DNA from 3 places in the Streptomyces sp. R41 genome. Region 1 is predicted to be linked to each of the others. Evidence: riboswitches for the same ligand, from Rfam matches in the RefSeq annotation. Region 1 holds a riboswitch; each other region holds the start of a gene.

Region 1 (7,835 bases):
TTTCGCGGCGCGGTGCGCGTCGAAGTCGAAGTCGAAGGGAAGTTCGTCGCGGCTTCAAAACCTGCCCGGTGCGCGAGAATGCCGGTCGGCGATCGGTTCCGGCCATGCACACGGAGCGGGACAGCCACTAGAGTGAGCTCTAAACGGACAACTGTCCGCTACCAATGAACCTAACGGACAGCTGTCCGCTTAGCAAGAGCGGCCTGGCCGTGATTCAGGAAGGAGGACGAGTGGACTCGGAGAAGGACGCGCCGCTGCGCTCGGACGCGCAGCGGAATCGCGAGCGCATCCTCGAAGTAGCCCTGGTGGAGCTGACGAACTCGGCGGACGCCCCGCTCAGCGCGATCGCGAAGAAGGCGGGCGTCGGGCAGGGCACGTTCTACCGCAACTTCCCCAACCGCGAGGCCCTCGTCCTGGAGGTCTACCGCCACGAGGTGCAGCAGGTCGCGGACACCGCGGCCCAGCTGCTCAAGACCCGCACACCGGACCGGGCGCTACGGGAGTGGATGGACCGGCTCGCCCAGTACGGCATGGCCAAGGCCGGCCTGGCCGACGCATTGCGCTCGCCCACCGTGACGCGCGGCACCCTGACCCAACTGGGACACGGCTCGGTGCGCTCGGCCGTCACGCTCCTCCTCGAGGCGAACGAGGAGGCCGGCACCATCCGCCCGGGAGTGACCCTGGACGACTTCATGCTCGCCATCGCCGGGCTCTGGCAGCTCGACCCGCACGCCGACTGGCAGCCGCGCGCCGCACGGCTTCTGGACATCGTGATGGACGGACTGCGCGCGGGGGCCCCCGCGTCGGGCGGGACGGAGGCACAGCGGTCGGGCGAGGGGGGCGCGCCCGCGTCTGGCCGTCCGCACAAGAGTGCCGCCCGAGAAGGCTGAGCCGGCCCCTTTCGAGGAAGGCCTCCGCGACCTCGAGGAAGCCTCAGCGAGTCGAGGGAAGCCTCAGCGACGCACCAGCCGGGCGTGCGCGACGGCGGGCGAGCCGACCAGCTCGGCGACCCGGTAGCCGTCGATCCCGTCCCCCAGGTTGTCCAACAGGCGCTCACCGCTGCCGAGGAGTTCCGGGACGATGGCCAGGTGCAGCTCGTCGATCAGCCCGGCGCGCAGATACTGCTGGACGGTGGCCGGCCCTCCGCCGATGCGCACGTCCTTGCCCGCCGCCGCCTCGAACGCCCGCCGCAGCACCGTCTCGATGGGCTCGTCGGTGAAGTGGAACGTGGTCCCGCCCTCCATCGGCAGCGACGGCCGCGGGTGGTGCGTGTGCACGAACACGTCGTTGTGGTACGGCGGGTTGTCGCCCCACCAGCCCTTCCACGACTCGTCCTGCCACGGCCCGCGCTGCGGCCCGAACATATTGCGGCCCATGATCGTGGCGCCGATGTTCTCCTCGCTCCGCTCGACGAATTCGACGTCGATCCCGCTCTTGCCGTCGGCGCGGTCCCGCATCGCGGCGAACATCCACTCGTGCATGCCCTCGAAGCCCTCGCCGAGGGGGTGCTCCAGACGCTGATGGGGGCCGGCGGCGAAGCCGTCCAGCGAGATCGTGAGGTTGTGTACGCGCAGCTTGGGCATGGCCGGGCTCCTGGGGTTCGTCGTTTCCCGCTCTCACCCATGCGTCGAACAGGACGCACCTGGATCGACAGCTTCTCCCGGAAATCTCGAGATCCCACCTGACCGGGCCAGGCCGCGGCTCCCACGGATCGGCGGCTCCTTGGGATCAGGAGTAGAAGTTGCGCTGCCACCGGTGCTTGGCCAGCACGGCGAGCTGGTCGGCGGTGAGCGGCCGTCCGTCACTCAGGGCCGTGTTGCGCTCCACGTTGCCAACGGTGCGCATGCCGGGGATGACGGTGGAGACCGCCGGCGAACTCAGGACGAACCGCAGCGCGGTCTCGGCGATCTCGTCGTGGGCGATGCCGAGGTCGGCGACGATAGCGGCCACCCGCCGCTCGACCTGTGCCGGGCGGTCACCGCGGAAGTAACGGTTGCGGAAGTCGCCCTCCGGGAACGTCGTACCGGCGGTGATCCGTCCGGTGAGGCCCCCCTCGTCCAGCGCCACCCGCACGATGACACCGACGCCGTTCTCCACACAGGCGGGCAGCAGCGCGTCCGCCGGGGCCTGGTCGAAGACGTTGTAGATGACCTGCACACAGTCGACGGCGCCGCTGCGGACGAGTGCGAGGGCGTTGTCCGGCTGGTGATCGTTGATGGACACACCGAAGAGCCGGATCTTCCCCTCCTGCTTCAGCTGCGCGATCGTCTCCAGCCAGTCGCCCCGGCCGACCCAGTCGTCGCTCCAGACGTGGAACTGCAGGACGTCGAAGTGGTCGAGGCCGCCGGCGCGCAGACTGGTGTCCAGGCTGTCGCGGATGTGCTCGCCGGGAAACGCCTCGGCCGGGTCCAGCCCGTCGGGCGCCGGCCACCTACGGTTCTTCGGCGGCACTTTGGTCGCGACGAGCACCTCGTTGCCGGCCCTCTCACGCACGACCCGGCCGACGATCCGCTCACTTTCGCCGTAGCCGCGTGCGGTGTCGATGAAGTTCACGCCACGATCGATGGCGCGGTGCAGGGCACGTACGGATTCGTCCTCCGAGGCGCCGACCCAGGCGGATTCACCGATCCCCCACGCCCCGTAACCGATCTCGGACACCGACACCCCACTGCGTCCCAGCTCTCGGTAGCGCACCCTCACCCTCCGCTTCGTCACGCCCGCGTCCCGGCCACTGGAGCCGAGGCGTCCGCCGGAAATCATGTTGACCATAGGCGAGTTGGGCGGTCGGGGTCAGGTGGGTTTTCGAGTGCCCGCCGAGTTCATCCGCAGGTGGATCAATGGCTGACAGCCCCCCTCAGCCATTGATCCACCCCTCCCTCTCGGGAGGAACTGTCAGGCCTACGCGCCGCTGGCGTCGAGCATGTCCTCGCGCTCGACGATCTTCACGCGCTCGCGGCCCTGCGGCTCGCCAAGGGCCTTCTCCGCGGCGTCCAGCCGGTGCCAGCCCTCCCACGTGGTGAAACGGACGTTGCGCTCGCCGAGGAACGCGTCCACGGCCTCGGGGGCGGGCGAAGCGGGGGTGTGCAGACGGCCGTTCGCGTGGTCGTCCAGCAGACTGGCGACCGTCTCGTTGGCATCGCCCTTGGTGTGGCCGATGAGGCCCACGGGGCCGCGCCGGATCCAGCCGGTGACGTACGTCGACTGCAGGTGCTCGCCGTTCTCCTCGATCACCCGGCCACCCTGGTCGGGGACGGTGCCCGACTCGACGTCCCAGGGCAGCTTGGGCAGTTCGTCGGACAGGTAACCCACGGCGCGGTAGACCGCGGTGACGTCCCAGTCCTTGAACTCACCGGTGCCCTTGACGTTGCCCGTGCCGTCGAGGGCGGTGCGCTCGGTGCGCAGGCCGACGACCTTGCCGTCCTCGCCGAGGATCTCGGACGGCGACTCGAAGAAGTGCAGGAACAGCTTGTGCGGGCGGTCGCCGACATCGCGGATGGCCCAGTTCTCCAGGGTCTTGGCGACCATGTCGGCCTGCTTGTTGCCCCGCCGGGTCGCGATCGAGCCGTCGTCGTAGTCGATGTCCTCGGGGTCGACGATGACCTCGATGTTCGGGGAGTGGTCGAGCTCCCGCAGCTCCATCGGGCTGAACTTCGCCTGCGCCGGGCCTCGGCGGCCGAAGACATGGACCTCCAGGGCCTTGTTGGCCTTCAGGCCGTCGTGGACGTTCGGCGGGATCTCGGTCGACAGCAGTTCGTCCGCGGTCTTGGCGAGGATGCGCGCCACGTCGAGCGCGACATTGCCGACGCCGAGGACGGCGACCTTCTCCGCCTCGAGCGGCCAGGTCCGGGGCACGTCCGGGTGACCGTCGTACCAGGAGACGAAGTCGGCCGCCCCGTACGAGCCGTCGAGGTCGATGCCGGGTATGTCGAGTGCCCGGTCGGCCGTCGCACCTGTGGAGAAGATCACCGCGTCGTAGAAGGCGCGCAGATCGTCCAGGTTGATGTCCCCCGGGTAGTCGACATTGCCGAAGAGGCGGATCTGGGGCTTGTCGAGCACCTGGTGCAGGGCCGTGACGATGCCCTTGATGCGGGGGTGGTCGGGGGCGACGCCGTAGCGGATCAGGCCGAACGGAGCCGGCATCCTCTCGAAGAGGTCGATCGACACGCCTGGCTCGACAGCCGCCGCGGATTTCAGCAACGCGTCGGCGGCGTAGATCCCGGCGGGGCCGGCTCCGACAATGGCTACCCGCAGGGGGCGAGGCATGTTCTGGTTCCCTTCGAGCGGTGACAGGCGTACTCGCCGGGAAGCCTAAGCTAAGGCAAACCTAAGTCAGTAGTCGGGCTGGACCTATGACCTCATAAGGCCACCTTATGAGTCGGCTTCGACGGCACGGCGTTCCCGCGCAGACGCCTCGCCCGGGCCGACGGACGGCGTGCCTCAGCGGTGGGCGAGCCTCCATTCCCCCCGTTCTCGCAGGTGGGCCAGGTTCCTCCTGGCAGAGCCGCTGACGCGCGATCGGCCTCCTTCTGTGATGACCTGGAATCGTGTTCCGTGACCGGGCATCCCTCTCCGCGCCCATGCGGCCGGGCAACCTACTCCCCGCCCGGACGATGACCGTCGCCTGGTCCCTCATGCTGCTGCCGGCCCTCCTCGCGTGGCTCGTCGTGGTGGAGCAGGCCGACGGTATGGAGATGGAGCCGGGAACGATGGGCCTCGACCTGCCGCTGTTCCTGCTCCTCTGGGTGATCATGATGATCGCCATGATGTTCCCGTCCCTGGCACCGGTGGCCATCACCTGGGCCCGGGCCATCGGCCGTCAGTCGTCCGGTACGGCCCGCGCGGCCCGGATCACCCAGTTCGCGGGCGGATACCTCATCGCGTGGGCGGTGTTCGGTCTCTGCGTATACGGGAGCCTCATCGCGACCGGCGACCTCGTCGACGGCCGGCCCGAAGCCGGGCGCTGGATCGGCGCCGGAGCCTTCCTGCTCGCCGGACTCCACCAGTTCAGTCCGCTGAAGAACATCTGTCTGCGCCACTGCCGAAGCCCCGTGGACCAGCTCGTACGCCATGCCGACTACCGGCCTGGGGCACGCGACCTGCGCGTCGGGGCCCACCATGGGCTCTACTGCGTGGGCTGCTGCTGGGGGCTCATGATCGTCCTCATCCCGCTGGGCACCATGAACATCGCGGCGATGGCAGGACTTGCGACCGTGATCTTCATCGAGAAGTTGTGGCGGCTCGGACCGGTGTTCAGCACCGTGGTCGGCGTCGTGTTCCTGGTCCTGGCCGCACTGGCTCCGTTCCAGAGCTGGCTACTGCCAGGACTGCAACATCCCGGTCCGTCGATGCAGCCGATGACCTGACTGCTCACCTCATGCGGTGAGTCGGCGGTCGCAGCCGAGATGAGCTGTCATGCGCCGTTGACCTCCTGGGCCAGTCGGCGGGCTCGCAGCAGGCGGACCAGGTCAGCGGGTACGGCCGGGGTCGCGGTCCAGCTTTTCGCCGCCGGTCCATGCCAACGATGTGAGCCGGGCGGCCAGTACGACGAAGGTCACAAATACATATCGGACACTTCGCACTTCAACCTTCACACGAGGCACACAAATTGGCTAGGTTGACGGCAGACCGCAAGACTCCCTCCGGCGAACCTCGCCGGGTCGCGCGGCCTCCGCCGAATCCGGTGCGCCCCCGTGGCAGCCGGAGCCGGGGACCCAACCGAACTTGGGGTGAATCGGCCCAACCGCCCAGCAGGGCAAGGGCCGTAGGGCATACCTTCCGGAACCGTCCGCCCGAACCCGACAGCTAACTCGGTAGGCGGAACACGGAAGGAGTGCGTCTCCCATGGCGCCGGAACGAACCCCGCGCCCTGGAGGCATCGGCCTCCCCGGCATGCGCGACTCCGCCCCCACGACGGCGGCCCTCAGCTCCGCGGACGCGTTCTCCCGGACTCCCGACGCCACGCCGCCCGCAACGGACGGGCCGAGCCGCGAAGAGGTCCGGCAGCGGATCAGCTCCCTCTACGACCAGGCCGAGACCGCCACCGGGAACTACAACGCGACCCGCGCGATGTCCACGGGGACGCGCAGGCGCGTCAACCCGGCACTCGACAGCGGGAGCAGGCCCACCGACACCGCCCTCGACGACGTGGCCAGACAGTGGTTCGACGTGGCGCGGACACGGCTCGGTCCGACCGTCCCGGCGAGGCTGCCGGCCGACAGAACGCCGAACCGCCCGGCCCAGGCGCGGCCCACACGTCCGGCTGACGAACTCGCCGACCGTGGGCGGGAGTCGGCCGCACGACCCGTCCCGGAGTTGACCGCCGGGCCTGTCGCAGGAGTGACTGCCGGGCCGGTGGCGGAGTTGACCTCCAGGGCCGTCGCGGCGCTGCCGGCCGCGCCGCGGACACGGCGGGAAGTCGCCAAGGCCGTGCCCGCACCGGCAGCGCAACCGCGACAGCCCTCGGCCTCCTTGAAGACTTTCAAGGAGCAGATCCAGCAGAAGCTCGCGGTGGCCCGAGGGCTGCTCTCCCAGCACACCGCGCAGCTGAGCGCGCCCTTCCCGGCGATCGAATCCCGGCCGGCAGAAGACACCTGGCATAGCTACGGGGAACCGGCTCCTCGCCGGCCCGAAGAGGAGTGGCAGCAACAGCAATCGGTCACTCTCGGCACAGCCACGTCCATCGCCGCGGACGTGCCCATCGGCGCGGACAGCGCGTCGGACTCCGGGTACGGCAGCAAGGCCGCGAACGTACTCGCCTTTGCCCGTGGACAGATCGGCAGGCCGTGCGTCTGGGGCGCGTCCGGACCGGGCTCGTACGACTGCTCGGGCCTCACCCAGGCCGCCTGGAGAACCGCCGGGGTCGCGCTCCCGCGCACCGCGCGCGACCAGGCGAGCGTCGGTACGGCCATCCCCCTCGCCGACATCCGACCGGGCGACCTGATCTTCTTCTACGGCGACGTCAGCCACGTCGGCCTCTACATCGGCGACGGCATGATGATCCACGCGCCGAGCCCGGGGGCATACGTGCGCGAGGAGTCGATCTTCTACGCCGGAGCGTCGGCGATCCACAGCGCGGCACGGCCCGCGTGAAGCCCTGCGGCGTGGTGCACAGGGCCGCCCCGGGATCATGAGGGGCGCAGAACGGCCCATTGACCAAGCGGACGGTGAAGGGGGGTAGTTGGCAGAGTGAATAGTGCGCGACCATGGTGCGCATGACCGTGGCCGATCGCGCCATGACCCAACTGGAGTCATGGCCGAACCTGATAAGTGGCTCACCCCGATGCGCCGCTGGACGCGCCTTCGGGACGATGGGGCACGACATCGTGCACTTCCACTCCGACGACGCCGCGGATCTGCATCTCACGCATGCGGCCGTCCATCGGCTTCTCCCCCACCTGCAGCACAGCACCGCTGTGCGGGTGCACCCCGGATCCTCGTGGATCACCGTGCTGCTGGACTGCGACGCCGATGTGGCGCTTCTGCTCACGCTGATCAGTGTCGCTCTCAAGGAGCACGACCGGGCCGGAGGAGACGAACCTCCCGAGGGCCCCTCGACGCTCTGCGACTGGCAGCCTCAGGCATTCCCCTCGCCGCGCGCGGGGGCCTCCGCGGCCGTCCGTCACCGGCGGGTTCCGGCCGCGTGGAAGGCGGTCGGGCGGTTCATCCCGCACGGGCGCTGAACGCGATCACGGGCCTACGGACCTGCCACGGCCCCCACTCCCCCGGCCGACGGACCTGCCGAGCCCTGCCGGTCACGCGCGCACGGCGACAACGTGCCAGTGCCGGCCCTCCAGGTCGACGTACAGGCCGGGGTCGACCAGCTCGTCGCCCTCCCG
Region 2 (7,835 bases), 3.6 Mb from region 1:
TTGAAGCATGTCCTTGGAGAGAGACAGTACATGTGCTTTAAAGTTCAAGCAACGGACTTTACCCGCCCCTCGCGACCCTCACGATGTGGAGGAACGCCGCCGCCACGGCAGATCTTCCCCGCAGACACCGGAATTTTCGCCCTGAATCGCCCGCGCGATGCTCCCGCAGATCTCTTCCAGCTGCCCCACCTGCTCGGGCGTCAGATGATCGAAGAGCGCCGACCGCACCGTCTCCACATGCCCCGGCGCCGTCCGCTCCAGGACGGCCATGCCCTCGTCCGTGAGGACGGCGACATGGCCTCGCTTGTCGGTGGGGCAGCCCTCGCGCCGTACCGCGCCGTCGTTCTCCAGCCGCGTCACTGCGTACGTCAGCCGGCTGCGGGTGATCTTCAGTATCTCGGCGAGCTCGGTCATCCGCAGCCGCCGGTCCTTCGCCTCGGACAGCATGGCCAGGATGGAGTAGTAAAGGTGGGGCATGCCCGCCTCGGCCTGGAGCTGGCGGTCGATCGTGTCCTCCAGGAGCGAGGAGGCGGAGACGTACGAGCGCCAGGCGCGCTGTTCGGCGGGGGAGAGCCAGCGGGTCGTCATGCCGCCAGTCTAGGTATTGTTTAAAAGTTGAACCACAGGCCTTGAATCAACCGTACGAGTCACCGCGTGCTCGAACCGTACGAGCCACCGCGAGTCCTTGAACCGTACGAGCCACCGCGAGCTGGAGGGTCCGCCCCCATGCCCCACCCCTACGTCCTGTTGTCCGCCGCCGTCTCCCTCGACGGTTTCCTGGACGACACAGGCCCCGAGCGGCTGCTGCTCTCGGGCCCGGCCGACTTCGACCGGGTCGACGAGGTACGGGCGTCCAGCGACGCGATCCTCGTCGGCGCGGGCACGCTCCGCTCGGACAATCCACGGCTCCTGGTCAACTCCGCCGAGCGGCGCGCGGCGCGGGTCGCCGCCGGCCGCCCCGAGTATCCGCTGAAGGTCACCGTCAGCGGGTCCGGCGACCTCGACCCGGCGGCCCAGTTCTGGCACACGGGCGGCGAGAAGGTCGTCTATACGACGGACAAGGGCGCCGCGAGGGCGACCGAAGCCCTGCGCGGACTCGACGACGGGCTCGGCGTCGACGTCGTGTCGACCGGTCCAGAGCTCGACTGGCGTGTGCTCCTGGAACACCTTCATGACGTACGAGGTGTGCGGCGCCTCATGGTCGAAGGGGGCGGACGGGTGCACACCCAGCTGATGCGGGAGGGGCTCGCGGACGAGCTGCAGCTTGCCGTAGCGCCGCTCTTCGTGGGGGAGCCCGACGCGCCACGGCTGTTCGGACCCGGGGCCTATCCCCCCGGGCGGATGCGGCTGATGGAGACCCGGGCCGTCGGGGACGTCGTCCTCATCCGGTACGTCCCCACCGCGCCCGGAGTCGGGGGGCTCGCCGCCGCCGCGGACCGGCACTGGCTGAGGCTCGCGTGCGAGCTGGCCGCGTTGTGCCCGCCCTCGGAGACCGCGTTCAGCGTGGGCGCGGTGGTGGTGGCCGCCGATGGGACGGAACTGGCGCGGGGGTACTCCCGTGAGGGCGGTGACTCCGTGGTGCACGCCGAGGAGGCGGCGCTCGCCAAGATCGACCCCGCGGATCCGCGTCTCGGCTCGGCCACGGTGTACAGCAGCCTGGAGCCCTGTGCCCGTCGGGCCTCCCGGCCCGCGCCGTGCGCCCGGCTGATTCTCGACGCGGGGGTACGGCGGGTTGTCACCGCCTGGCGGGAGCCCGACACGTTCGTCGCCGGGGCCGACGGGAACGGGCTCCTCGTGGCCGAGGGCGCCGACGTGGTCGTACTCCCGGAGTACGAGGAGCGGGCCATGGCGCCCAACCGGCACCTTTTGTGAATCCCGCCGACACCTGCCGCTGAGGCATGCGCGGGGGCGCGTTTAAACGTGTGTGCTTCGGGTCCCGCGGATGGCGTACACTGGTTTCAACGACGCGGGGTGGAGCAGCTCGGTAGCTCGCTGGGCTCATAACCCAGAGGTCGCAGGTTCAAATCCTGTCCCCGCTACTGAAGGCCAAGGGCCGGAACTCGGATTCACGAGTTCCGGCCCTTGGTGTTTGCCGGCCACGGCCTCATACGTCCCCACATCCCCCGGTCGGTCCACACCGGTCGCCCCCCGCTCCCGCTCCGGGAAGCCTGGACGGGTGGGGCAGCAAACAGGCGAGCAGCGGGCCGAGGGCCCGTACGACCGGTCCGGTGGACGGCTGCCCGGCGATCCCGTGCCCGACCCCGGCCTCGATGACACCCCGCCCCGCGGCCCCGCGGACCCGGGCAGGCGCAGGATCTCGAAGGCGCGGGCCTTCGTCCGGGCGCTCCCCGCGCTGCTCATCGTCGTCGGGGCCTTCTACGACTACTTCACGCCGTCGGACTTCACCGCGTCCCCTCTCTTCACGGCCGCGCCGCTCGTGGCCGCGCCCCTGTACTCGCTGCGCGGCACGGTGCTCACCGGTGTCGCGGCCATCGCCGCGGTGCTCACGATCCACATCAGGCTCAGCATCGTCCTGAACGTCGGCTCGGTCACCGAAGTGGTCACGGTGGCCACGGCCGGCGTCCTGGCCGTCGTGATCAACATCCTCGTCCGCCGCAGCGACGCACGGCTCGCCACGGTCCGGGAGATCGCCGAGTCCGCCCAGCGCGCCGTGCTGCCGGAACCCGACGAGCGGATCGGCGGCCTCGAGGTCGCGGTGCGGTACGAGGCCGCGCAGGCGGACGCGTTCATCGGTGGCGACCTGTACGCGGTGCAGGACTCCCCGCACGGCGTACGGCTGGTCGTGGGCGACGTACGCGGGAAGGGCATGGGCGCGGTGGCCGCCGTCGCCGTCGTCATCGGGGCGTTCCGGGAGGCGGCCGAGCAGGAGGCGACGCTGGAGGCGGTCGCGCAGCGTCTGGAGCGCGCGCTGGCGCGCGAGGGCACCCGGCGCGACGGCCTCGACGCCTTCGAGGGGTTCACCACGGCCGTACTCGCGGAGATCCCGCACGGCGAGGACGTCGTACGGATCGTCAACCGCGGCCATCCGTCGCCGCTGCTCCTGCACGCGGACGGCACGCTCGTCACGCTCGACGCCGAGGATCCCGCACTGCCGCTCGGCATGGGCGAGTTGGGCACCTGGCCCGACCGGGCGGTGCGGGCCAAGTTCCCGCGCGGTGCGACGCTGCTCCTCCACACCGACGGCCTGTCCGAAGCCCGCGACGAGTGCGGGGACTTCTACGATCCCGCCGCGCGCCTCGCCGGACGGGTCTTCCCCGGTCCGGACGCCCTGCTGGCGGCCCTCGCCGAGGAGGTCCGCCGGCACACGGGCGACGGCACGACGGACGACATGGCACTGCTTGCCGTGCGGCGTTCTTGATCGTTGTCACGAGGGGTGATCGGGCGGTGTCCCTCCGCATAACGACTGACACACCGTCAACTGAATCGATGTTTATGCGACGTGGTCAACTCGCCCGATTTAGGCCGGTGGTGACCCCAAAGTCCTGGCCAAAAGCGTTAACGATCAGTCCGAACAGCTTGGAATCCGGTACCCGGGTCTATTAACGTTCGATAACGCAGCGCGGTCGTCCCAGCCGTCACAAGAGGCGGCTCCGTGCGCACGCGCCGAATCCCGCAAGGGAACCGGGGAACCACCAACTTGGGGTGAATCGAGCGTCTTTCACGGTGAACAAACCGTGGTTGACGCGCGTAGGAGACCTTCCTGCTCCGAACCCGTCAGCTAACCCGGTAGGCGAGAAGGAAGGAAAGGAGCACGCCCACGTGGCGTCCAACCGGCCTGCCCAGCAAACCTCGTTCGCGCCCAACGACACACAGCCCTTCGGCTACGCGTACGGCAACGACGAGGGTCCTTGGGAGGAGTGGAACCCCACCGAGGATTCCGTCCGTCCCGTCCGCGGCCGGCACCGCGTCAGCAAGCAGCGCGGCGGAGGACTCGCCCGCAGCTCCACGGTTCTCGGCGTAGGCGTCATCGCGGCCGTCGGCGCGGGCGGCATGGCCACCGCGGCACCCGGCAAGCCGCCGGTGTCGATCTCGCTGCCCGACCTGTCGTCGGTCACCGAATCCGCCAAGGCCCTGATATCCGACGGCGGCACCAGCGCGCCGAAAGGCTCCGCCACTCCGCTCACCAGCGCCGGTCTGACCAGCACCGACGCCGCGCAGGGCACCACCGACGCGGGCGAGGCGCTGCGCGCCCGCATCATGCAGCAGGCCGAGTCGCAGCAGGACCAGGTCGACACCGCGGCCCAGGACGCCGCCGAGGCCGCCGCCGCGAAGCAGGCCGTCGCGCTCGCCGCCAAGCAGCAGGACGACGCCGCGGCCAAGGCCGCCGCCGCGAAGAAGAAGGCGGAGGAGGAGGCCAAGGCGAAGGCCGAGGCGGAGCGTCTCGCCGAGCTCGCCAAGAGCTACTCGCTGCCCACCTCCTCGTACACGCTGACCTCGCGTTTCGGCGAGGCCGGCTCCATGTGGTCCTCCGGCTACCACACCGGCCTCGACTTCGCCGCGCCCACCGGCACGCTGATCAAGGCGATCCACAGCGGCACCGTCACGGAGGCGGGCTGGGCCGGCGCGTACGGCTACCGCACGATCCTCACCCTCGACGACGGTACGGAGCTGTGGTTCTGCCACCAGTCGTCGATCAGCGTCAGCGTGGGCCAGAAGGTCGCCACGGGTGACGTGATCGGGCGCGTGGGCGCGACGGGCAACGTCACCGGGCCGCACCTGCACCTGGAGGTCCACCCCGGCGGCGGCGACGCGATCGATCCGATGGCGTGGCTGCGCAGCAAGGGCCTCAACCCCTGACACGTACGTTCCTGATCCCCGGTGGTCCTGACGGCAACCCCCCCGACGTCAGGGCTGCCGGTCAGGCGTTTGCGGAGCCGGGTGTGCGTCGTGTGCGGAGTCGCGTGCGGGCCCAGGTGCGGAGTCGGGTCCGGAATATAACCATCCGGTACGGATGTTGAAGTTGAACATGACTTCTCTGCGCAAGTTCGGTTCCTCCGACCTCGAGGTCTTCCCGCTGTCCCTCGGTGGCAACGTCTTCGGCTGGACCGCCGACGAGGCCCAGTCCTTCGCCGTGCTCGACGCGTACGCGGCCGCCGGCGGCAACTTCCTCGACACGGCCGATTCCTACTCGGCGTGGATCGAGGGCCACAAGGGCGGCGAGTCCGAGACCATCATCGGCAAGTGGCTCAAGGCGCGCGGCAACCGCTCCGACGTCGTGGTCGCCACCAAGGTCAGCCAGCACCCCGAGTATCCGGGGCTGTCCGGCGCCAACATCAAGGCCGCGGCCGACGCGTCCCTGCGCCGTTTGGGCACCGACTACATCGACCTCTACTACACGCACTTCGACAAGCCCGAGGTGCCGGTCGAGGAGATCATCGGGGCGCTCGATGAGCTGGTGAAGGCCGGCAAGGTGCGCCACATCGCCGCGTCCAACATCTCGGCCGAGCGGCTCCAGGAGTCCCTGGAGTTCTCCGACCGCGAGGGGCTCGCGCGATACGTCGCCCTCCAGCCGCACTACAACCTCGTCTCGCGCGACACGTACGAGGGTGCTCTGCGGGACGTCGCCTCCCGCTCCGGCCTCGCGGCCGTCCCGTACTACGCTCTCGCGTCGGGCTTCCTCACCGGCAAGTACCGGCCCGGGACGACGGTGGACTCGCCTCGGGCTCAGGGGGCGGCCAAGCACCTTGAGACGGAGCGAGGGCTTCGCGTGCTCGCCGCCCTCGACGAGGTCGCCCAGGCGCACGACGCCCCTGTCGCCACGGTCGCCCTCGCCTGGCTGGCAGCCCAGCCCACGGTCGCGGCGCCCATCGCTTCGGCGCGGACGCCCGAGCAGCTTCCGGCGTTGCTGGGGGTGGGGGACCTGGTCCTGACGGACGGGGAGCTGAGCAAGCTGACGGAGGCGTCGGCGTAACCACCGGGTTTCTTCGCCCCCTCCGCCCCTGCCCATTCCCGTCCCTGGGGCTCCGCCCCAGACCCCGTTCGCGCAGTTCCCCGCGCCCCTGAAAAGGGGCGCGGGGAACTGCGCGATCCTTTGAGCGGGGGTCTGGGGGCGGCAGCCCCCAGGGACGGGACGGGAAGGGGCGGAGGGGGCGAAAAAAACTACGTGCGGTACGGGTTGTACGCGGGATATGGGGTGGCCGCGGGTCCGTAGGGGTGGCTGTACGCGTAGCCGTGGGCGGGCCACGGTGGGGGTACCGGGACCACCGGGGCCATCGCGCGGGCCGCGTAGGACAGGGCCGGGCGGGCAACATCCCGGCGGCGCCACAGCTCGTCGAGCAACTCCCGCTCCCGCACGACGAAGTCGGCACCCGCGCGCCCCCGGCGCCCCCGGTGCCGCAGAAACGCCAGAGACGTCGCATACGCCTCGTACTCCGCGACCGAGCGAGCCGCGGCCTTCCCGAAATGGTGACCGGCCCACTCGCGGGCGAGCCGCCGCGCCCGCATCGAGCCGAGCACATACGGCTCGGGCGCGCTCAGCCACCCGGCGACGGCGTACGCGGGCAGTTCCGCGCGCACGGTGCGCAGCTCCCGCTGCCGCGTCCAGATGGCCAGCCAGGTCAGCAGCCCGAACGCGGGCACCATGAACGCGGCGTACACCCCGAAGAACCCGTACTCCCCGAAGCTCGACGAGCCGTTCCAGGCGGAGTGCATGCCCATGGCGAGCAGCAGTCCGGTGAGGGGGAGCAGGACGCGGCGCAGATGCTGGCGCTCGGCGGACAGGGCCGCGATGCCGAAGCCGATGCCGGTCAGCACGGTGAACAGCGGGTGCGCGAAGGGCGACATCACCACGCGGACGAAGAAGGTCGCGGCGGTGACGGACGCGAGCCCGCGCTCGCCGCTGAGCTGGTCGGTGCCGAAGGCGGTGCCGAGGTAGAGGATGTTCTCGGTGAACGCGAAGCCGGTGGCGGTGACCCCGGCTATCACGACCCCGTCGACGATCCCGGTGAAGTCCCGTCTGCGGAAGAGGAAGACCAGCAGCACGGCCGCCGCCTTCGCGGACTCCTCGACAATGGGCGCTATGACGGTCGCGCCGAGGGTGTCGGCGCTGGAGGGATCCGCGGTCGCGGTCGCTATCCATCTGGTCGCGAAGCTGTTGGCGACGATCGCTATGAGCGCGGCCGCGCAGGCGCCCCAGGCGAAGGCGAAGAGCAGGTTGCGCCAGGGCCCGGGCTCGACCCGGTCCAGCCACCGGAAGGCGGCTATGAGGAGCGGCACGGGGAAGACGGCGAGGCCGAGGCCGACCAGAAAGCCCTCGGTGCCGGTCTGTTCGCGGACGAGGGCCAGGATCACGAGCCCGGAGATCGCGAGCAACGCGATCAACGCGCCGTACCGCGCCCACTTCCGCTGCCACCAGTGCGCGTGCCGCAGCGCACCACCGGCGGGACCGCTGGGGTGCGTCGGGTACGAGGGACAGGTGGCCACGGCATCGACCCTAACGAGGGAGGGGCGCAGCGCGCGACGGTGCCTGGTGCCGCCCGGGGGTTCCCGAGAGACGCCGGAGACTCCCGCGGGTTTCAGCGGGGCTTCAGCCGTCGACGGATTGCTGCTCCGGTTTCTGGTCCGGTTGCTGATGCTGGTCCGGGTGGTCTACGAGGTGCTGTACGCGCCGGAACAGGAGGTCGTTCACCACATGACCCTTGTCCAGTCCCTGGCCCTCGAAACGGGTCAGCGGCCGGAAGTCCGGACGTGGCGCGTAACCGCCGTCGGGCTGGGTGTTCTCGAAGTCCGGGTGCGCGCTCAGCACTTCGAGCATCTGTTCGGCGTACGGCTCCCAGTCGGTGGCGCAGTGCACCAGGGCGCCCGGCTTGAGGCGG
Region 3 (7,835 bases), 3.0 Mb from region 1:
GGACGAGGACGCGCCCTTCTCCATCGACGACGTCGCGGGCGGCATCGTGGCCAAGCTCATCCACCGCCACCCGCACGTCTTCGGGGACGAGACGGCCACCACCCCTGAGGAGGTCAAGGAGCACTGGCTGCGCACGAAGGCCGTGGAGAAGCAGCGGACATCCGTGACGGAGGGGGTCCCGCTGGGCCAGCCGGGCCTGGCGCTGGCGGCGAAGCTGGCATCCAGGGTGCGCACGGCGGGACTTGACGTCGAGCTGCCGCGGGGCGAGGGCGTCGGGTACGAGCTGCTGGCGACAGCCGCGCGCGCCGAGGCCGAGGGCGTGGACCCGGAGGCGGCGCTCCGGGCGGCGGCACGGGCGTACCGGGACGCGATCCGGGCGGCGGAGGGGTCTTCGGGGGCAGACGCGGGGGACTGAGCGCCGGTGCCTGAGGGGCCGGGCGGAGGGGGACGGCTGAGGGCCGGGTGCCTGAGGCCGGGGGCGGAGGGGGACGGCTGAGGGCCGGGTACCTGAAGCCCCGGGGGTGAGGGTCGGATGCCTGACGATCGGGGGAGCCGGGGCGGCCGGGCCGGAGTTACGCCTGCGGGGCGCGGCTCGACGGGTTGTGCCAGCTCGGCTGTGGACGATCGAGGAGCCACTCCGCCGCGCCCACCGGCCGGGGGTTCCCGCGGCCGGTCGGTGCCAGGACATCGTGGAAGATCCGCTCTGTCGGCGTGCCGAAAGCGGGCAGCGTCTCGCCGATCTCCTCGACGAGCTGGGGCGGACCGGCGAGATAGACGTCGTGCCGGGTCCAGCCGGCGCGGTTGCCCAGCGCGGTCAGCAGCCGTTCGGTCGCCTGGGCCTTGGGCCGGCCGGGCGCGGGGGTGATGAAGGTGACGGCGAGCCGCCGAAGCCGGGCCTGCAACCGCTCGACGGCGTCCCGGTCGTACAGGTACGAGGTGTCGCGGGCGACGAGGAACAGCCGGGCCTCGTGCGTGTCGTCGAGCTGTTGCAGCAGCGCCTTCACGGGTGCCCATCCGGTGCCGGCCGCGATGAGGGTGAGGGGCCGTTCCACGGGCGTGCGCAGGGTCAGCCCGCCGCCGGGCGCGCCCAGCCGCAGGACGTCGCCCTCCCGGGTCTGCCGGACGAGCGCGGTGGAGAGGACGCCGTCCTCGACCCGGCTGATGTGCAGGTCGACGGTGTGGTCGGCGCGGGGCGCGTTGGCCAGCGAGTACGGCCGCCAAATGCCCGGAAGATGGGCGACGTTGACGCTGACGTACTGGCCGGGGGAGTAGCGCAGCCGGCGGCGCGGTCGCAGGGTCAGTACGACGAGGTCGTCGCCGTGCCGCGTCCGGGCGATCACCTCGGCGTCCCACCAAGGCGGTTCGCCGTGCTGCTGCGCCTCCCACGCGCCCTGCAGCATCACATTCGTGATCGCCCCGTACGCCTCGCCCCAGGCCTTCTCGACCTCCGCGTTCCACGCCGACCCCGCGACGACGGCGAAAGCGGCGATCAGACTCGCCCCGACGGCGGCGTAGTGCTCCGGCTCCGCCAGATACTTCCGGTGGTCCCTCCCGAGCTCCCGTAAGTACCTCGGCAGCTCCGGATCCTCCAGCCGCTCCATCACATACGTGAGCGCCGCGAACAGTCTGTCCCGCTGCCGCTCCATGTCCTCCGGGAAGTCCACCGGAAACAGTCCGCGGATCTCCGGGTGGTGCCGGAACAGGTGCGAGTAGAAGTACTTGACCGCGAACTCGGCCCGTCTCTCGACGACCGCGAAGCTGGATCTGAGTATTTCGGGGTCCACGGCGCGAATGTAGGGAGTTCTCGAGCCGCGAAGTCAAACAGCAGGTGATTTACGGACAGTCCGGGGTGAAGCAGACGGGGCCGGCGAGGACGTGGCTGAGAACCGTTGGTCCAGGGCGTTCGGGCGCAAGGGGACGTGGTGGCACCGGAGTTGGCGGCGGAGCCGGCACAGGTCATCGTCCGGCGGAAGCCGGAGGGGTGGCAGCGGAGTCGTTCGACCGGTTTCGCCTCGCAGCGGGCCTCGGGCACCGCAGGGCGATGCGGACCGTGGGTTTCGTCTCGCGGAGAACGGAAGGCTCGCCGCAGTGCCCTGCCTGGAACCACTCGCGCGCGAGGTGACCGAGGCGCAGCACGCGCCCTCGCGGATCTCTTCCAGTTCTGGGCCGACCGCTGGTCGGCCCAGGCACCCCGGCCCCCTCCCGATACCGTCAAGGAGTGACCGACCAGCCCCAGCCCTCCAGCGCCGCCCCCGAACTCTTCACGTGGGAGTTCGCCACCAACCCCTACCCGGCGTACGCCTGGCTCAGGGAGCACGCCCCCGTGCACAGGACCCGGCTGCCCAGTGGGGTGGAGGCCTGGCTGGTCACCCGGTACGTCGACGCCAAGCAGGCGCTCGCCGACGCGCGGCTGTCCAAGAATCCCGCCCATCACGACGAGCCCGCGCATGCCAAGGGGAAGACCGGTATCCCCGGTGAGCGCAAGGCCGAGTTGATGACGCATCTGCTGAACATCGACCCGCCGGACCACACCCGGCTGCGGCGGCTGGTCAGCAAGGCGTTCACGCCGCGCCGGGTGGCCGAGTTCGCGCCGCGTGTGCAGGAGCTCACGGACCACCTGATCGACCAGTTCGCCGACAAGGGCTCCGCCGATCTCATCCACGAGTTCGCCTTCCCGCTCCCCATCTACGCCATCTGCGACCTGCTCGGCGTCCCCCGTGAGGACCAGGACGACTTCCGGGACTGGGCGGGGATGATGATCCGGCACGGGGGAGGGCCGCGGGGCGGGGTCGCGCGGTCCGTGAAAAAGATGCGCGGCTATTTGGCCGAACTCATCCATCGCAAGCGCGAACTGCTCCCGGACGAGCCCGCCCCGGGCGAGGACCTCATCTCCGGGCTCATCCGCGCCTCCGACCACGGCGAGCACCTCACCGAGAACGAGGCCGCCGCGATGGCGTTCATCCTGCTGTTCGCAGGGTTTGAGACCACCGTCAATCTCATCGGTAACGGCACCTACGCCCTCCTCACCCACCCCGAGCAGCGACAGCGACTGCAGGCCTCCCTCGCCGCCAAGGAGACGGGACTCCTCGAAACCGGCGTCGAGGAACTCCTGCGCTACGACGGCCCCGTCGAACTCGCCACGTGGCGGTTCGCGACCGAGCCCGTCCGGATCGGCGGGCAGGACATCGCGTCCGGCGACCCCGTCCTCGTCGTACTGGCGGCAGCGGACCGTGACCCCGAGCGGTTCCAGCAGCCGGACACGCTCGACCTCTCGCGACGTGACAACCAACACCTCGGGTACGGCCACGGCATCCATTACTGCCTCGGCGCGCCGCTCGCCCGCCTGGAGGGCCAGACCGCGCTCGCCACCCTGCTCACCCGCCTCCCCGATCTCCAACTCGCGGGAGATTCGGCCGATTTGCGCTGGCGTGGTGGGCTCATTATGCGTGGATTGCGCACACTTCCCGTGGAGTTCACGCCTCCGCTTGACTTGTCCCGTCCGTAGTCGGCGGGCGTGCAGGGAGCGGCCGCTCGGCAGCGAAAAAGTGACGCTCCCTCAGCTCTGTGATCTTCACGTGATCTACGCTGCATCGACTTGTGACAAGCGTTCGAGTGCGGATACGTTCACCCATCAACGCGGCCCATCCGTCGCTGCAGTCGCTGTAGCGGCTGTCGTCACCTGCTGTCACGCGAAAGGCTTCCGCATGCTCTCCGGGAACGGCCGTCATCGTCGCCCCCGTCAGGCCCCGGCCCTCATCGTCGCCGCAGGAGTGACCGGATCGGCCATCGCGATCCCGTTGCTCGGCGCCACCAGCGCGAGCGCGGCCGACGGCACCACTTGGGACCGGGTCGCGGAGTGCGAGAGCGGCGGCGCCTGGAGCGCGAACGACGGCAACGGGTACTACGGCGGGCTGCAGTTGACCCAGGAGAACTGGGAGTCGTACGGCGGCCTCGAATACGCCCCGAGCGCCGACCAGGCCAGCCGCTCGCAGCAGATAGCCGTCGCCGAGAAGGTCCTCGACGGCCAGGGCTTCGCCGCCTGGCCGACCTGTGGACCGCTCTCCGGGCTCAGCAAGGACTCCGGCTCGGTCGAGGTCGACACGGGTGTGGCGGACGACTCATCGAGCTCGTCGAGTTCCACTGATTCGTCCGGCTCGTCCAGTTCGTCTGCCGAGTCCGGTTCATCCGACTCATCCGGCTTGGGCTCCGACTCCTCGTCCGACGCCCCCTCGGACGCGACCGAGAACTCGACGAAGTCCGACGCCTCACAGGGTTCCGACAGCTCGGATACAGAAACGCCCAAGGCTGACGAGTCGGACAAGTCCGGCCAGAACGACGACTCTTCGGCCGAGTCCGGCAGTGCGACGTCCGGCGCCGGGCGCCACCGCGGCGACAGCGCCGACGAGGGCGTGACGGAGGGCGCGACCGACGGTCGTACGGACAGCGCCTCCGGGCGGCACGCCTCGCGCGGCTCCGACGCCTCCCGTGACGCCGCCGACGGCTCCTACGTCGTGCGTGCCGGAGACAGTCTCTGGACCATCGCCGACTCCCTTGACCTCAAGGGCGGATGGACCGAGCTGTATGCCGAGAACAAGGATGCGGTCGGCACCGATCCCGACCTCATCCTCCCCGGTCAGAGCCTTGCAGTTGGTGCTGAATCGGGCGAAAAGTAGCGGGAGTTCGCGTCATGGTTCGCCGTGGAATGTCCGGTTTGGCGCAAGTGAGATATGAGTCTCAGAAGCCCTGATCGTCTTTGAAATTCCGCCGATCGCATGTCTACGGTCATCACCGCTCGCCACAGCGGGCCCCGACGGTCGCAACGCCGAATCCTGCCAACGGCCGTACGGGAACAGTCGACGCGTCAGCGCCGTAGGCAGGAGCGGGGGACCCAAGGTAAGCGCCGCGCCCGGTAGTTGACCGGGAGTGGCTTGGGGTGAAGCCGTGCGCCAGTGGCGTACGACCGGGCACTCACCCGCCCGAACCCGACAGCTCACCTCGCAGGCGTCGGTGAGGGGATCTCTCCATGCTGTTTTCCAGCAAGGGCAAGCACCGCCGCCCGTCCAAGGCCACCCGTGCAGCCGCGCTCGCCGGTGTCACCGGTGTCGCCATCGCCGCCCCGCTGATGGCGGCCGGTAACGCCTCCGCCGCCACCGCCTCCGAGTGGGACGCGGTCGCCCAGTGCGAGTCCGGCGGTAACTGGTCCATCAATACCGGCAACGGCTACTACGGCGGCCTGCAGTTCTCGCCCTCCACCTGGGCCGCGTACGGCGGTACCGCCTACGCCGCCACCGCCGACCAGGCCTCCAAGTCCGAGCAGATCACCATCGGCGAGAAGGTCCTCGCCGCGCAGGGCAAGGGTGCCTGGCCGACCTGCGGCACGGGCCTGTCCGGCGCCGCGTACACCGGCGGTACGAGCAGCTCGCAGAGCACGACCCCGAGCACCACCACCCGGACGACGGAGCAGCCCGCCTCGCGTTCGGCCGAGCGCCCGGCCGCCACGAAGACCGTCACCACCCCGACCGGCAAGAAGGTCAAGAAGGGTGACGGCGAGTACAAGGTCGTCAAGGGTGACAGCCTCAGCTCGATCGCCGAGAAGAAGCACGTCAAGGGTGGCTGGCAGCAGCTGTTCAAGCTGAACAAGGACATCGTCGACGACGCGGACTTCATCTACCCGGGTCAGCAGCTGCACCTGAGCTGACCGAGTCGGCGGCGGGCTCGCGGGTGAAGCCGACAACGAGCTCGCGGCCGAAGTCGACAACGAGCTCGGAGTTGAAGTCCACAACAGGCTCGCAGCTGAAGTCCACAACGGGCTCGCAGCTGAACCACAGCCCTCTCCTATACGTGGTCTCCATAGTGAAGGCCTCGTGAGGGTCCCCCGTCCCCACGGGCTCCCCGCTCCGGTGCGTGTTCCCCCGTACGCACCGGGGCGGGGCTTTTTGTGCGCGGCTCTCGTGCGCGGCGAGTTTCGTGTACGGGGCAGGTTTTTGTTCCGTTCGGAAACAATTTACTCTCGGTTCTGCCCAAGGGGTGGTCGACCGGCTGGCCGATCCCCCGGAGGCGGTTAGGCTCATCTCGCGGAGCCGACCGCGGCTCCGTGCACTACGGGCCCCACGGCCCCGCGTACCCGCGTCACATCCCAGAAGGAGATGCTCGTGCCGTCCATCGACGTCGTCGTAGCCCGGGAAATCCTGGACTCCCGAGGCAACCCCACGGTCGAGGTCGAGGTCGGCCTCGACGACGGCAGCACGGGTCGTGCCGCCGTCCCGTCCGGCGCCTCCACCGGCGCCTTCGAGGCCATCGAGCTCCGCGACGGTGACCCCAACCGCTACCAGGGCAAGGGTGTCGAGAAGGCCGTCCTCGCCGTCATCGAGCAGATCGGCCCGGAGCTCGTCGGTTACGACGCCACCGAGCAGCGCCTGATCGACCAGGCGATGTTCGACCTGGACGCCACCGACAACAAGGGCTCCCTCGGCGCCAACGCCATTCTCGGCGTCTCGCTCGCCGTCGCGCACGCCGCCTCCGAGGCCAGCGACCTCCCGCTCTTCCGCTACCTGGGCGGCCCGAACGCGCACCTGCTGCCCGTTCCGATGATGAACATCCTGAACGGCGGCTCGCACGCCGACTCGAACGTGGACATCCAGGAGTTCATGATCGCGCCGATCGGCGCGGAGTCCTTCTCCGAGGCCCTGCGCTGGGGCGCCGAGGTCTACCACACCCTCAAGAAGGTGCTGAAGACCAAGGGCCTGTCCACCGGCCTCGGCGACGAGGGCGGCTTCGCCCCGAACCTGGAGTCCAACCGCGCCGCGCTCGACCTCATCGTCGAGGCCATCAAGCAGGCCGGTTACGTCCCCGGCGAGCAGATCGCGCTCGCGCTCGACGTCGCCGCGTCCGAGTTCTACAAGGACGGCAAGTACGAGTTCGAGGGCAAGTCCCGCTCGGCCGCCGAGATGACGGAGTACTACGAGGAGCTCGTCTCCGCGTACCCGCTGGTCTCCATCGAGGACCCGCTGTACGAGGACGACTGGGCCGGCTGGAAGGTCATCACCGACAAGCTGGGCGACAAGGTCCAGATCGTCGGCGACGACCTCTTCGTCACCAACCCGGAGCGCCTGGCCCGCGGCATCGAGGAGGGCTCCGCCAACGCCCTGCTCGTCAAGGTCAACCAGATCGGTTCGCTGACCGAGACCCTGGACGCCGTCGAGATGGCCCAGCGCAACGGCTTCAAGTGCATGATGTCGCACCGCTCCGGCGAGACCGAGGACGTCACCATCGCCGACCTCGCCGTCGCGGTGAACTGCGGTCAGATCAAGACCGGTGCCCCGGCCCGCTCGGACCGCGTCGCCAAGTACAACCAGCTGCTGCGCATCGAGGAGATCCTCGACGACGCCGCGGTGTACGCCGGCCGCAGCGCCTTCCCGCGCTTCAAGGGCTGAGCCTTCCCGCTCGTCCGCTCCGCGGACCGTGGGCACGGCAAGGGCTGAGTCTTCCCGCACGTCCGCTCCGCGGACCACGGGCACAGCAAGGCCTGAGCCGTAGCGTCGTAGGAAGCGTCGTACGTACGTCCCCGTACTCGGTCCCGTACCGTGTGCGGGGACGTACGCACGTGACGGGCTTGCACCGGGGAGGCGGGACTCATGGCCGTGAAGGACCGGGACCGGTTCTCCACCGCGACCAGGCTGCGGCTGCTCGGCGAGCAGACGGCGGCCCGTGTCTACCGCTCCCAGACCAAGCGGCAGGCCCGCCGCTCGCGGCTGACCGGCCGGGCGGCGCTCCTGGCCCTCGTCCTGTGCTCCCTGATCGTGGCCCTCGCGTACCCGATAAGGCAGTACGTCTCC

What was found. Region 1 has a riboswitch for cyclic di-AMP ahead of AB5J53_RS07005 (C40 family peptidase). Riboswitches for the same ligand answer to the same signal wherever they lie in the genome.
Region 2: it holds a riboswitch for cyclic di-AMP, as region 1 does, so the genes downstream of both, AB5J53_RS23325 (M23 family metallopeptidase) here and AB5J53_RS07005 (C40 family peptidase) in region 1, are expected to answer to the same signal.
Region 3: it holds a riboswitch for cyclic di-AMP, as region 1 does, so the genes downstream of both, AB5J53_RS20605 (transglycosylase family protein) here and AB5J53_RS07005 (C40 family peptidase) in region 1, are expected to answer to the same signal.

The regions. Positions count from the first base shown of each region.
Region 1 covers NZ_CP163443.1:1,470,653-1,478,487, forward strand. Annotated here, with positions in the region: gene AB5J53_RS06980 (TetR/AcrR family transcriptional regulator) at 231-890, shown strand; gene AB5J53_RS06985 (dihydrofolate reductase family protein) at 954-1,583, opposite strand; gene AB5J53_RS06990 (aldo/keto reductase) at 1,729-2,694, opposite strand; gene AB5J53_RS06995 (FAD-dependent oxidoreductase) at 2,899-4,263, opposite strand; gene AB5J53_RS07000 (DUF2182 domain-containing protein) at 4,545-5,363, shown strand; cyclic di-AMP (ydaO/yuaA leader) riboswitch at 5,660-5,833, shown strand; gene AB5J53_RS07005 (C40 family peptidase) at 5,842-7,089, shown strand; gene AB5J53_RS07010 (luciferase family protein) at 7,233-7,679, shown strand; gene AB5J53_RS07015 (alpha-amylase family glycosyl hydrolase) at 7,752-7,835, opposite strand, start outside.
Region 2 covers NZ_CP163443.1:5,094,276-5,102,110, reverse strand. Annotated here, with positions in the region: gene AB5J53_RS23345 (MarR family winged helix-turn-helix transcriptional regulator) at 79-588, opposite strand; gene AB5J53_RS23340 (dihydrofolate reductase family protein) at 727-1,872, shown strand; tRNA gene AB5J53_RS23335 (tRNA-Met) at 1,966-2,039, shown strand; gene AB5J53_RS23330 (PP2C family protein-serine/threonine phosphatase) at 2,177-3,379, shown strand; cyclic di-AMP (ydaO/yuaA leader) riboswitch at 3,613-3,769, shown strand; gene AB5J53_RS23325 (M23 family metallopeptidase) at 3,781-4,818, shown strand; gene AB5J53_RS23320 (aldo/keto reductase) at 4,988-5,932, shown strand; gene AB5J53_RS23315 (PrsW family intramembrane metalloprotease) at 6,121-7,443, opposite strand; gene trmB (tRNA (guanosine(46)-N7)-methyltransferase TrmB) at 7,547-7,835, opposite strand, start outside.
Region 3 covers NZ_CP163443.1:4,497,687-4,505,521, reverse strand. Annotated here, with positions in the region: gene AB5J53_RS20625 (nucleoside triphosphate pyrophosphohydrolase) at 1-415, shown strand, start outside; gene AB5J53_RS20620 (globin domain-containing protein) at 573-1,784, opposite strand; gene AB5J53_RS20615 (cytochrome P450) at 2,219-3,505, shown strand; gene AB5J53_RS20610 (transglycosylase family protein) at 3,705-4,673, shown strand; cyclic di-AMP (ydaO/yuaA leader) riboswitch at 4,811-5,019, shown strand; gene AB5J53_RS20605 (transglycosylase family protein) at 5,024-5,698, shown strand; gene eno (phosphopyruvate hydratase) at 6,147-7,433, shown strand; gene AB5J53_RS20595 (septum formation initiator family protein) at 7,635-7,835, shown strand, end outside.